3 regions of the Mesorhizobium sp. WSM4898 genome follow, and region 3 is predicted to be linked to each of the others. Evidence: riboswitches for the same ligand, from Rfam matches in the RefSeq annotation. Region 3 holds a riboswitch; each other region holds the start of a gene.
The links. A riboswitch is a leader RNA that binds a small molecule or an ion and turns the genes downstream of it on or off. The one in region 3 is predicted to bind thiamine pyrophosphate.
Positions count from the first base shown of each region.

Region 1: linked by a shared signal. The riboswitch ahead of thiB (thiamine ABC transporter substrate binding subunit) and the one ahead of thiC (phosphomethylpyrimidine synthase ThiC) in region 3 are both predicted to bind thiamine pyrophosphate.
Region 2: linked by a shared signal. The riboswitch ahead of thiC (phosphomethylpyrimidine synthase ThiC) and the one ahead of thiC (phosphomethylpyrimidine synthase ThiC) in region 3 are both predicted to bind thiamine pyrophosphate.

Region 1 is NZ_JARTVQ010000011.1:92,684-96,895, forward strand. It holds gene P9228_RS28155 (ABC-F family ATP-binding cassette domain-containing protein) at 1-619, opposite strand, end outside; gene P9228_RS28160 (thiamine diphosphokinase) at 621-1,265, opposite strand; TPP riboswitch at 1,407-1,520, shown strand; gene thiB (thiamine ABC transporter substrate binding subunit) at 1,563-2,570, shown strand; gene thiP (thiamine/thiamine pyrophosphate ABC transporter permease) at 2,787-4,212, shown strand, end outside.
Region 2 is NZ_JARTVQ010000002.1:777,283-781,494, forward strand. It holds gene P9228_RS11170 (ABC transporter ATP-binding protein) at 1-99, shown strand, start outside; gene P9228_RS11175 (beta-galactosidase) at 128-2,263, shown strand; TPP riboswitch at 2,545-2,657, shown strand; gene thiC (phosphomethylpyrimidine synthase ThiC) at 2,769-4,212, shown strand, end outside.
Region 3 is NZ_JARTVQ010000017.1:27,954-32,165, reverse strand. It holds gene P9228_RS30260 (metallophosphoesterase) at 1-305, opposite strand, end outside; gene P9228_RS30255 (hypothetical protein) at 797-1,060, shown strand; TPP riboswitch at 1,378-1,494, shown strand; gene thiC (phosphomethylpyrimidine synthase ThiC) at 1,598-3,433, shown strand; gene thiO (glycine oxidase ThiO) at 3,430-4,212, shown strand, end outside.

The DNA.
Region 1 (4,212 bases), on a different contig from region 3:
ATTCCTCAAAGTGCGCGAACCCCTTGTCCAGCCGGCGCGTCTGGCCGCGGTCGAGCCAGACGGTGGCGCGCGAGACGCGCTCGAGAAAGCGGCGGTCGTGCGAGATCAGGATCACGGCCGACGAGGTGCGGGCAAGCTCTTCTTCCAGCCATTCGATGACCGACAGGTCGAGATGATTGGTCGGCTCGTCGAGGAGCAGGATATCGGGCTCCGGCGCCATGACGCGGGCGAGTGCTGCGCGGCGCGCCTCGCCGCCGGAAAGGTCGTTCGGCCGCTCCTCGCCGGTCAGGCCGAGATGCTCCATCAGATAAGTGGCGCGATGCGGGTCGTCGGCCGGCCCGAGGCCGGCTTCGACATAGGCGCGCACGCTGGCGAAGCCATCCATATCGGGCATTTGCGGCAGGTAGCGCACCGTTGCCGAGGGCTGGCGGAATACTTCGCCGTCCTGCGGTTCGATCAGCCCCGCGACGATCTTGAGCAGCGTCGACTTGCCCGAACCGTTGCGGCCTACAAGCGCGATCTTCTCGCCGGCGGAGGCGCTCAGTGCCGCGCCGTCGAGCAGCGGCGTGCCGCCAAAAGTCAGTTTTATGCCATCCAGATTGAGAAGAGGCGGGGCCATGTCAGCTTTCGGGAAGAGGATAGGGGTGGGCGAGCAGCAGCGCCCGGCCACGCTCGAGCGCGATCTCGAGCCGATCCTTGATCTCATTTGATATGGTAAGCGATGAGCCGAACGCCACCTCGACACCGTCCAGCGGCCATTTGGCGCCTGAGACCGTCAGGCCGGCGAGGTCGGAGAAGCCGAGCACCGAGAACAGCGTGCCCTCGGCGTAGTCGAAGCCGGCTTTGCCCGGCAGGATGGGCACGCCCTCCTGGGCGCCGCTGGTCAGCAGCACGGTCGTGCCCGCCTCGGCCAGCCGCACGCTTAGAGCCAAATGCAGAAAGGCATGATCGGCGCGCTTGCCGCCGAAGGCGCCGGCCAGCACCAGGCTGGTGGCGCCGCGCGCCAGCGCCGCGGCAATGGCGAGCTCGCCGTCGGTCATATCCTTCTCGGTCGGGAAAATCTTGCGCGGCACGGCGGCCAGATTCTCCGGCAGGCTCGCCGGCACCGAGTCGAAATCTCCGACCCAGAGCTCCGGCAGCAGGCCAAGCATATCGGCATGGCCGATACCGGCATCGGCGGCGATGATGCGGGAGCCTTCGATCTGGCGATCGAGCCGAGGCGTGCGGACGAGATCGCCGCCAAGCAGGATGGTGAATGTGCCCATGGCCGTCGCCCTTACCAGCCCGGCCAACGAAACGGAAGCGGGCGCGTCCAAACGGAATCGCACTTCGCTACCGCGGTGAACCCTGATGGATGCCCAGGAAACTTCCGCTTGCGCGCCGCATCGGCCGGGCCTATGTCTCGAAATGCTCTAACGGGGTGCCGGACGCTGATTTTGCGAACCGGCTGAGAGGCACAAAGCCAACCCGCTGAACCTGATCCGGTTTGTACCGGCGGAGGGATTAGACGTTTCGGACCATCCGACGCCTCAATTCCTTTAACGCGAACGAAGGAGGCGCCGATGCGCTCGCTATTGTCCAACCTTGTTCTTGCAGTCGGCCTTGTTTCGCTTTTGGCAGGCGGACCTGCCGAGGCTAAAGACAAGCTTACCGTCTACACCTACGAAAGCTTCACCGCCGACTGGGGTCCCGGGCCCGCGGTGAGGAAGGAATTCGAGGCCGAATGCGGCTGCGATCTTGAATTCGTCTCGGTTGCCGACGGCGTGGCACTGCTCAACCGCGTCAAGCTGGAGGGCGCCGGCACCAAGGCTGATGTCGTGCTCGGCCTTGATACCAACCTGACCGCGGATGCCAAGGCGAGCGGCCTATTCGCGCGGCATGGCGCGGTGGCCGATTTGAATGTGCCCGGCGGCTGGAAAGACGACACTTTCGTGCCTTTCGACTACGGCTATTTCGCCGTCGTCTACGACACCGAAAAGCTGAAGACGCCGCCGAAGAGCTTGAAGGAACTGGTCGAGGGCGCCGGCCCCGACAAGATCATCATCCAGGATCCGCGCACTTCGACGCCGGGCCTCGGGCTGCTGCTGTGGGTCAAGTCGGTCTATGGCGACAAGGCGCCGGAAGCCTGGGCCAAGCTGAAGCCGAAGGTGCTGACCGTGACGCCGGGCTGGAGCGAGGCCTATGGTCTGTTCACCAAGGGCGAGGCGCCGATGGTTCTCTCCTATACCACCTCGCCGGCCTACCACATGGTGGCCGAGAACACCGAGCGCTATCAGGCGGCGTCCTTCGAGGAGGGCGAATATCTGCAGATCGAGGTCGCCGGCATCACCAAAACCGGCGCGAAGAACCCGCTGGCGGAAAAATTCATAGCCTTCATGACCGGGCCCAAGTTCCAGGACATCATCCCGGAGACCAACTGGATGTTCCCGGCCGGCAAGACCGACAAGCCGCTCAACCCGGCCTTCGAAAAGCTGGTGAAGCCGACCAAAACCCTGCTGTTCAGCCCGGACGAGGTGGCGGCCAACCGCAAGGCCTGGGTGGATGAATGGCTGGCGGCGATGAGCAAGTAGGACGCAGGATGGCGCTTGAGCACCCCCCTCTGTCCGGCCGGCCATCTCCCCCGCAAAGGGGGAAATTCGCGGTCATCGGTGATTTCGCTAGCCGCCGACGGTGTAGGAAGAGCGGCAAAGCTGCCAATCTCCCTCCTAGAGTGGGAGATGTCCGGCAGGACAGAGGGGGGTGCGACGGAACGTGGCGTTCGCTAGCTCGAGCCAACGTGGTGCAGCGTGCAATCCACGCCGCGCCCTGACCCTCGCATCACCGCCGGCATCATCGCCCTTGTCGCCATCACTTTGCTCATCGGCGGCGCCTTCGCCGGCCTGATCCTCGAAGGCGCGAGCGGTCCGTCCAGCGCTGCCGCGGCCTTCGACAGCTATCTGCTCCGCGTCGCCCGCTTCACGCTTTGGCAGGCGCTGCTGTCGACATTGCTTTCGGTCTTGCCGGCAGTGTTCGTCGGCCGCGCCCTGTCCAGGCAAACGAACTTTCCCGGACGTCGCCTGATCCTGCAGTTGTTCACGGTGCCGCTGGCGCTGCCGGCCATCGTCGCCGCGCTCGGCGTGTTGGCGCTCTACGGCCGTGCCGGTTATTTTGCCGGCATCCTCGGCACGTTCGGCGGTGGGGAATGGCCGGGCATTTACGGCCTTTCCGGCATCCTGGTCGCGCATGTCTTCTTCAACCTGCCATTGGCCACGCGGCTGTTCCTCGAGGCGCTCGGCACCGTGCCGGCCGACCAGTGGCGGCTGGCGAGCCAGCTCGGTATGGACGCTCGGTCGGCCTTCCGGCTGATCGAATGGCCGGCGCTGCGCACGGTGCTGCCGGGGGTCGCCGGGCTGGTCTTCATGCTGTGCATCACCTCCTTCACAATCGTACTGACGCTGGGTGGCGGGCCGGCGGCGACGACGCTAGAGGTCGCGATCTACCAGGCGCTGCGCTTCGATTTCGATCCCGCGCGGGCCGTGACACTAACGTTTCTGCAGATCGTGCTGACCTTCGTCGTGGTCGCCATGCTGACGCGACTCGGCGCCAACACGGTCGGCGATGCGAATCTGCCGGTAGCGCCACGCCGCTATCTTGCGACCAGCACCACCGAGGCCGTGTTGAATGCCGGCCTCATCGTGCTTGCGCTGCTGTTCGTCGCCGCACCGATGGCGGCGACCGTGCTCGCCGGGCTGGAGGCGGATCTCGGCCGGCTGGCCGGCGAGGACGCCGTGCGCCGCGCGACGCTCACCAGCGCCGGGCTCTCCTTTCTCTCGGCGCTGCTTTGCGTGATGCTGTCGCTGTCGCTGGTTGCCGCCCGACGCGCACTGGCCCTGCGGCGCCGCGCGGGCGGCGCCATGTCGCTGCTCGAACACGCCGCCGACACCGGCGCCGGTTTCGTGCTGGTCGTGCCGCCCATCGTGATCGGCGCCGGCTGGTTCCTGGCTCTGCGCAACATCACCGATGTGTTCGCCATCGCACCTGTCATGGTCGTCGCGGTCAATGCGGTGATGGCGATGCCATTTGCCATTCGCGCCGTCCGCCCTGCCTATGACGCGGCGAGCGAGCGCCACGAGCGACTCTGCCTGGCGCTCGGCATTTCCGGCTGGAACCGGCTGCGGCTGGTCGACTGGCCGTCGCTCCGGCGGCCCTTGGCCACCGGCTTTGCGTTCGCCA
Region 2 (4,212 bases), on a different contig from region 3:
GGCGCCGCGTTGCAGGTCGGCTTCGAAGCCGGCGACGCCTACCTCTTCGGCCCCGATGGCCGCACGCTCACGCCAAGAAAACCCCTCGCCTCAGTCTGAACCTCGAAATTTCGAAAGTCCCATACGCATGAACCGCAAAGAGCCCGCTCCGCTATCCGTATGGCGGCCCCTCAATCTTGACCGCTTTCTGCTTGGAGCACCTCATTACCCCGAACATGTCGACGAAGGCTGCTGGCAGCGTGACGCCGAGCGCATGGCCGCCGCCGGCGTCAACACAGTGCGTATGGGAGAGTTCGCCTGGCACATTTTCGAGCCCCGCGAAGGCAAGTTCGAGTTCGGCCTGTTCGATCGCGCGATCGAACTTCTCGGCCGCGCGGGGATCGACACGATCATGTGCACGCCGACAGCCACCCCTCCCCGCTGGCTCACCGTCAACTATCCCGAAGTGCTGCGCGTTGACATGAACGGGCGGGCCTCAAGCCACGGATCGCGCCAGCATGCCGACACCACAAGCCCGGTATTCCGCGCCCACAGCCGCCGCATCACCCGCGCCATGGCCGAGCATTATCGGCACAACCCGCGTGTGATCGGCTGGCAGACGGACAACGAGCTCAACACCACGGTGTCGGAATCGTTCGCGCCTTCGACAAGGCTGGAGTTCCAGAAATACCTGCAGAAGGCCTACGGCACCATTGAGGCGTTGAACTTCGCCTGGGGCGGCCACTTCTGGGCGACGGCCTACGACGATTTCTCGCAGATCGACCTGCCGAGACCGCTCATGCCGTCCTACCCCAGCCCCGGCCACGTGCAGGACTACCATCGCTTTCTGGCCGCCGCGACCGCGGCCTTCCAACACGACCAGGTCGAGATCCTGCGTGTCGCCAATCCGGACTGGTTCATCTTCCACAATCTTGGCCAGCTTGCCGACATCGACTTCCGCGGTCAGTTCGGACAGGACCTCGATTTCATCGGCTTCGACATCTATCCGATGCTCTATGACGAGATGCGCCGAACCGGCGGGCATGCGGCGACCCAGGCCCTCCATCTCGACATATGCCGCGCCTATTCCGGCAACTTCATCGTTCCGGAGCAGGCCTCAGGCTTCGGCAGCCAGCCCGGCTTCTCGACGATGACGCCGGAGCCCGGCGAGATGCGTCGCATGGCCATGACCTCGGTGGCGCGCGGCGCCGACGGTGTCATGTTCTTTCGTTGGCGTCCCGCGCATTTCGGCGCCGAGATCTACTGGATGGGCGTCATCGATCACGACGACGTGCCGCGCCGCCGCTATGACGAGGCAGGCCGCTTCTTCCATGAGATCGCCGCCGCGAAGGAGCAGATTCTTGGCACCGCAGTGCGCATGGACCTCGGCATCGCCGGCGCGGACTTCGACAACCAGGAGGCTCACAAGACCTATCCGATCGGCCTCCCCAGTCCGCTCGAAGACGCGACGCTGCTTCATCGCCACTGCTATCAGAACGGCATTGCATGCGGGTTCATTCATCCCGAAGACGATCTTTCGCGGCTCAAGGCGCTCTACGTCCCGCATTGGGTGATGTGGAAGGATGAATGGAACGAGGCTGTTGAAACATTCGTCCGCAACGGCGGTACGCTGATCCTATCGGCATTGAGCGGGACGAGGGACGAGAACAACCACATCATTCGCGAGCAGGCGCCCGGCAAGGCCCTTGCAGCCCTGAGCGGCGTCAGGGTGGCGGAGTTCGGCCGCGTCGTTCCCGAAGGCGGCAGCGGCCTGTTTCCGCTGTTTCGTCCGGCTCCGATGGGCGCCTATGCACCGCCGCCGCTCCCGGCCTCGTCCGCGGAACGCAAATACCTGTTCACCCTTGGCAATGAAGAATTCCAGGCTGCGCATTTGTACGAGGTGCTTGATGTAGCGCCTGACACCGAGGTGCTCGGCATCTGGTCGAACCGCTTCGCCGCCGGCTCTCCGGCAATTACCGCCCGCAAGGTTGGGCAAGGTCGGGTTGTCTATGTCGGCACGTATCTCACGCCGCAACTGACGGAGAAGCTTGTCGATGTCGTGCTGGCCAAAGCCGGTATAGCGCCTTTGCTGCCCGACCTGCCTGCCGGGGTGGAGGTCTCTGTCAGGGAAGCCGACGACCGCCGGCTGATGTTCGTGCTGAACACCACGGAAGTCGCCGTGATCGTAACCAACGTCCCAAAGGGCCTCGACCTGCTGACGGGCAAGGCCGTTGAAGGAACGCTGCAACTCGACCCTTACGGCTGCGCAATAATTCGGTCCTGAACAAATCGAACCAGCGTCCGTAGACGCCGAACAGATGCTCTTCGAGGCGAAAAATGCGTTCTTCAATCCGCCGCCACAAGGGATCGCAAAAGCGTTTCCTTGGCGGATGACAAGTGGGCCCCGACTGCCAGCTCGACGCGCGCAAGGTCGTGGCTCAATGGGCGTCGATGTAAGAGTTGCTCGATCAAAGCTGCGTGGCTGCGCCCCTTCTCGTCGCTTGTTCGAGGCTGGAGAAGTCATGAAGTCGAGTTGACAGGATAGCGTCGCATCGTCCAACCTAGGCGCCTCACCAGGGGAGTCCCGGCAAGGGGCTGAGATACTGCTAATAGCGCGCAGTGACCCGTTGAACCTGATCCAGTTCATACTGGCGTAGGGACGGTGCGAGGTTTCGCGGGTCGGCAATCCGGCTTCGGCATTCGGGCAGTGCCCGCATCCTAAGCGAAGCGTCACTTCCTCCTCATCGCGTGGACTGGGTCTCCGTGCACTCGAGCAAGGAGGCTCACTCATGGATGCCCACACCCCGACCGTCACCGTCGGCGAATTGCCCGCTTCGAAGAAGGTCCACAAACCCGGTCAGCTCCACCCGGAGCTGCGGGTGCCGATGCGCGAGATCTCGGTCCACCCGAGCGCCGGCGAGCCGCCGGTCACGGTCTATGACTCGTCCGGTCCCTACACGGACACCGCGATGAAAACCGACATCGAGCGTGGCTTGCCACGGCTGCGCGAGGCATGGATCGAGGCGCGCAGAGACGTGGAGCGCTACGAGGGCCGCACGATCAAGCCGGAAGACAACGGCTTCGTCTCAGCCGATCGCCTGACGCCGGAATTCCCGGTTCGCAACAGACCGTTGCGCGCGGCCGGCGGCCGCGCCGTCACACAGCTCGCCTATGCGCGCGCCGGCATCATCACGCCTGAGATGGAGTTCGTCGCCATCCGCGAGAACCTCGGCCGTGAGCAGTTGCGTTCGAAAGTTCAACGTGATGGCGAAAGCTTCGGCGCCGCGATCCCCGACTTCGTCACGCCGGAATTCGTGCGCGACGAGGTGGCGCGCGGCCGCGCCATCATCCCGTCCAACATCAACCACCCGGAAAGCGAGCCGATGATCATCGGCCGCAATTTCCTGGTCAAGATCAACGCCAATATCGGCAACTCCGCCGTCACCTCGTCGATGGCCGAAGAGGTCGAGAAGATGGTGTGGGCGATCCGCTGGGGCGCCGATACGGTGATGGACCTCTCGACCGGGCGCAACATCCACAACATCCGCGAATGGATCGTGCGCAATTCGCCGGTGCCGATCGGCACCGTGCCGATCTACCAGGCGCTGGAGAAGGTCGGCGGCGTCGCCGAGGAACTGACCTGGGAGGTGTTCCGCGACACCCTCATCGAGCAGGCCGAGCAGGGCGTGGACTATTTCACGATCCATGCCGGCGTGCGCCTGCCCTATATCCCGCTGACCGTCGACCGCGTCACCGGCATCGTGTCGCGCGGCGGCTCGATCATGGCCAAGTGGTGCCTGCATCACCACCAGGAGAGTTTTCTCTACGAGCATTTCGAGGAGATCTGCGACATCGCCCGGGCCTATGACGTGGCGTTCTCGCTCGGCGACGGCCTTCGCCCCGGCTCGATCGCCGATGCCAATGACGCGGCCCAGTTCGCCGAGCTGGAAACGCTCGGAGAGCTCACCAAGATCGCCTGGTCCAAGGACTGCCAGGTGATGATCGAGGGCCCCGGCCACGTGCCGATGCACAAGATCAAGCAAAACATGGACAAGCAGCTCGCGGTCTGTGGCGAAGCGCCGTTCTACACGCTTGGACCGCTCACCACCGACATCGCGCCCGGCTATGACCACATCACATCGGGCATCGGTGCGGCGATGATCGGCTGGTTCGGAACGGCGATGCTCTGCTACGTCACGCCGAAGGAGCATCTCGGCCTGCCCGACCGCGATG
Region 3 (4,212 bases):
ATCAACGGAAGCGCCTTTGAACTGCGTCCCTGTGCGCGGCAGAGCAACGTGAAATGCTGGAATGCCGAAGCAATGAAGGTCTTGTCGCCACGGCTCGTGAAATCCCCCATGAAGGCGATCGAATCCAAGGGCTTCGAAGTCGTCAGCCGCCGAAGTTTCGTCAAGACGGCACGCAGCGAAGACGCGCGTAGCTTCTGCGTTATTTTCGGAGCGAACTTGCTATCCTTGGCATCGATGTTGCTAGAGGAAGGATGCCAGTCCGGATAGTGAATATCGCCTACTTGAAGGATTCGCACCCGCCGCATAACTCGCCCCCCTGCCGAGAGCCATAGACTAATCCGTTCGCTTTTGCCAAGCGCGAACGATCATCCGCAGTGTCCTTAACGAGGTAGCCTGCACTTTTCGAGAATTGCCACGGCGGCTATTTTTCGGCTGTGAAGCACACGAGACCCGTGACGTGAGACCCAGTTGCTCAATGCCCAGTTGCTCAATGAGCTTTCTTACGAATAAGGGAGAATTTCCGCGGCCGGACTATCTCTGAGCGAGCGTGCATGACTGCCAACGGAAGGTCTTGCACGCACCCTTGCGATCTTGAGCAATGGTCGCCATGACTTTCTTCTTGCAGGCTTTTGAGTGGCCCAGCCTGCGATCACCAGACCCCACCGATTCTAAAGAGCGTGGCAGATGGGATAGTCGAGGTTGCCCGTGCACAGTCACGCTCAGGGCTTGCGCCGCCCAGAGGACACGCTGAAAAGGCAGATTGGGGCGCAAGCACGCCATTCACGAGAGGTTCGACATGAAGACCATGCAAGAAAAAGACATTCCGGCATTCGTACAAGCAGTTGTGGACGCCGGCTGCAAAATTTGCGCGATTGGCAACTTGGGATACGTCTTTGGCGATGCTGATTTCACGCCAGCGCAACGGAGGGCCGTCGAGCCACAGCTGCGTAGGATTGCTGAAATCTACGGCGAACGCGATCATCTCATGAACGAGATAGCTGTATATCTGCGGTCGATCGGACGCCATGTCGAGGTTGAGCCGAAGACAGGTATTTCCTGATGGCCGTGATCGCGAGAAGCCGTCTTCCAACCTCTGAATCCTAAAGGAGGTGACCCCCAAGGCCGTTCGTCACCTTCGACCAGAATAACCACATCCGTGACCGCCTGAGCTACTTGGTCGATACGCGCACATGGCCAATACAGTTTCTCCATCCTTCACGAAGCGAATGAGGCTTTGGCCATTCAGCCCCGGTCTACGGGGCGTGACTTGTCCCCGATGCATGCGCGAGCTCTCCGCCCGGCTGGCCGCCGGTCGTCGCCACCGGCCGAAGGCGCCCGAATGCGCTTGACAAGATAGCGTCAGCCCGTTCAACCTAAGGCATTCACCAGGGGAGTCCCGGCAAGGGGCTGAGATACTGCTGGCTTTCGCGGCGCAGTGACCCGTTGAACCTGATCCAGTTCATACTGGCGTAGGGACGGTGCAAGCGCTTTGCGGGAGTTTACGCCCGAGGTCCTGTTGCAGCAGGTCTACAGAAGCGTCTTTTCATCCTTCCGGCACAGAACTGGGTCTCCAATGCATGAGCAAAGGAGCCTCACGATGAATGCCCTCACCCCCGCCGTATCGACGGGACCACTGCCCGCCTCGCGGAAAATCCACAAGCCCGGCGTCCTCTACCCGCAGATCAGGGTGCCGATGCGCGAGATTTCCGTCCATCCGACGGCCGGCGAACCGCCCGTCACCGTCTACGATCCGTCCGGCCCCTACACCGATCCATCAGTCGAAACCAGCATCGAAAAAGGCCTTGCCCGGCTTCGCCACGAATGGGTCACGGCGCGTGGCGATGTCGAAGCCTATGACGGCCGCCACGTCCGGCCGGAAGACAATGGATTCGCCACCGGCGAGCGCCTGACACCGGAATTTCCGATACGCAATCGGCCGCTCAAGGCCAAGCAGGGCAAGGCGGTGACCCAACTTGCCTATGCGCGCGCCGGCATCATCACGCCAGAAATGGAGTTCGTAGCCATCCGCGAGAATCTCGGCCGCGAGGTGATGCGCGGCAAGCTGCAACGCGACGGCGAAGCCTTCGGCGCGGCGATCCCAGATTTCGTCACACCCGAATTCGTGCGCGACGAGGTGGCGCGCGGGCGCGCAATCATTCCCGCCAACATCAATCATCCCGAGAGCGAGCCGATGATCATCGGTCGCAATTTTCTGGTCAAGATCAACGCCAACATCGGTAACTCGGCTGTCACATCGTCGATGGCCGAAGAGGTCGAAAAAATGGTCTGGGCTATCCGCTGGGGCGCGGACACGGTGATGGACCTGTCGACCGGCCGCAACATCCACAACATCCGCGACTGGATCGTGCGCAATGCGCCGGTGCCGATCGGTACGGTGCCGCTCTATCAGGCGCTGGAAAAGGTCAACGGCATCGCCGAGGATCTGAACTGGGAGGTCTACCGCGACACGCTGATCGAGCAGGCCGAGCAAGGCGTCGACTATTTCACCATCCACGCCGGCGTGCGGCTGCACTACATCCCGCTGACCGTCGACCGGGTCACGGGCATCGTCTCGCGCGGCGGCTCGATCATGGCCAAATGGTGCCTGCACCATCACCGGGAGAGCTTCCTCTACGAGCATTTCGAGGAGATCTGCGACATCGCCAGAGCCTATGACGTCTCCTTCTCGCTCGGCGACGGCCTTCGTCCCGGTTCAATCGCCGATGCGAACGACGCGGCGCAATTCGCCGAACTGGAAACACTTGGAGAACTCACCAAGATTGCCTGGGCAAAGGACTGCCAGGTGATGATCGAAGGCCCGGGCCATGTCCCCATGCACAAGATCAAGCAGAACATGGACAAGCAGCTCGCAGTGTGCGGTGAGGCGCCGTTCTACACGTTGGGGCCGCTGACGACCGACATCGCGCCGGGCTATGACCACATCACCTCAGGGATAGGTGCCGCCATGATAGGCTGGTTCGGCACCGCAATGCTTTGCTACGTCACGCCGAAAGAGCATCTCGGCCTTCCCGACCGCAACGACGTCAAGATTGGCGTGATCACCTACAAGATAGCCGCCCATGCAGCCGATCTGGCGAAGGGCCATCCGGCAGCGAAAACCAGGGATGATGCCCTTTCGCGCGCGCGCTTCGAGTTCCGCTGGGAGGACCAGTTCAACCTGTCGCTCGACCCCGAAACCGCACGGTCCTTCCACGACCAGACCTTGCCCAAGGAGGCGCACAAGCTGGCACATTTTTGTTCGATGTGCGGGCCGAAATTCTGCTCCATGCGCATTTCCCACGACATCCGTGCCGAGGCCCAGAAGGAAGGCATGGCGGCAATGGCGGCAAAATACCGGGAGGGCGGCGATCTCTACATGCAGGCGGACGAGACTGGCGTACCGGTCGTGCCAGAGGCTCCCAAACCATCATGAGGGTGCTCGTCAAAGGGGCCGGCGTTGCCGGCCTCACCGTCGCTTTCGAACTCGCCGCCCGCGGCGCGACGGTCACCGTCGCCGAGATGCGGCATGGCCTTGGTGGCAACGCGTCGTGGTTCGCCGGCGGCATGCTGGCGCCATGGTGCGAGCGCGAAAGCGCGGAGCAGCCGGTGCTGGATCTCGGACGCGATGCTGCCGACTGGTGGGATGCGGTGCTGTCGGGTCAGGTGACACGGGCCGGGACATTGGTCGTGGCCGCGCCGCGTGATGCCGGTGAGCTTGACCGGTTCGCCAGTCGCACGTCAGGGCATCGGCGCGTCGATGAAAACGAAATTGCGCTCCTGGAACCCGACCTCGCCGGCCGCTTCCGGCGTGGATTGCTCTTCCCCGACGAGGCTCACCTCGACCCACGCCCGGCGATGGCGGCACTTCATGACAAGCTTGCGACCATGGGTGTCAAATTCCACTTCGGCTGCGACGCCCGGCCTGTTTCGGGATTCGCCCGTCAGATAGACTGCATGGGAATGGCAGCGGCCGATGACAGGCTGCGCGGTGTTCGCGGCGAAATGCTGATCCTTCGCACGCCTGATGTCTCGCTGTCGCGGCCGGTCCGTTTGCTTCATCCACGCTTTCCGCTTTATGCCGTGCCGCGCACCGATCACCGTTTCATGATCGGAGCGACGATGATTGAAAGCCAGAGCGCCGGACCGGTGACGGCGCGTTCCATGATGGAGCTGCTGGGCGCCGCCCATGCCCTCCATCCGGCCTTTGGTGAG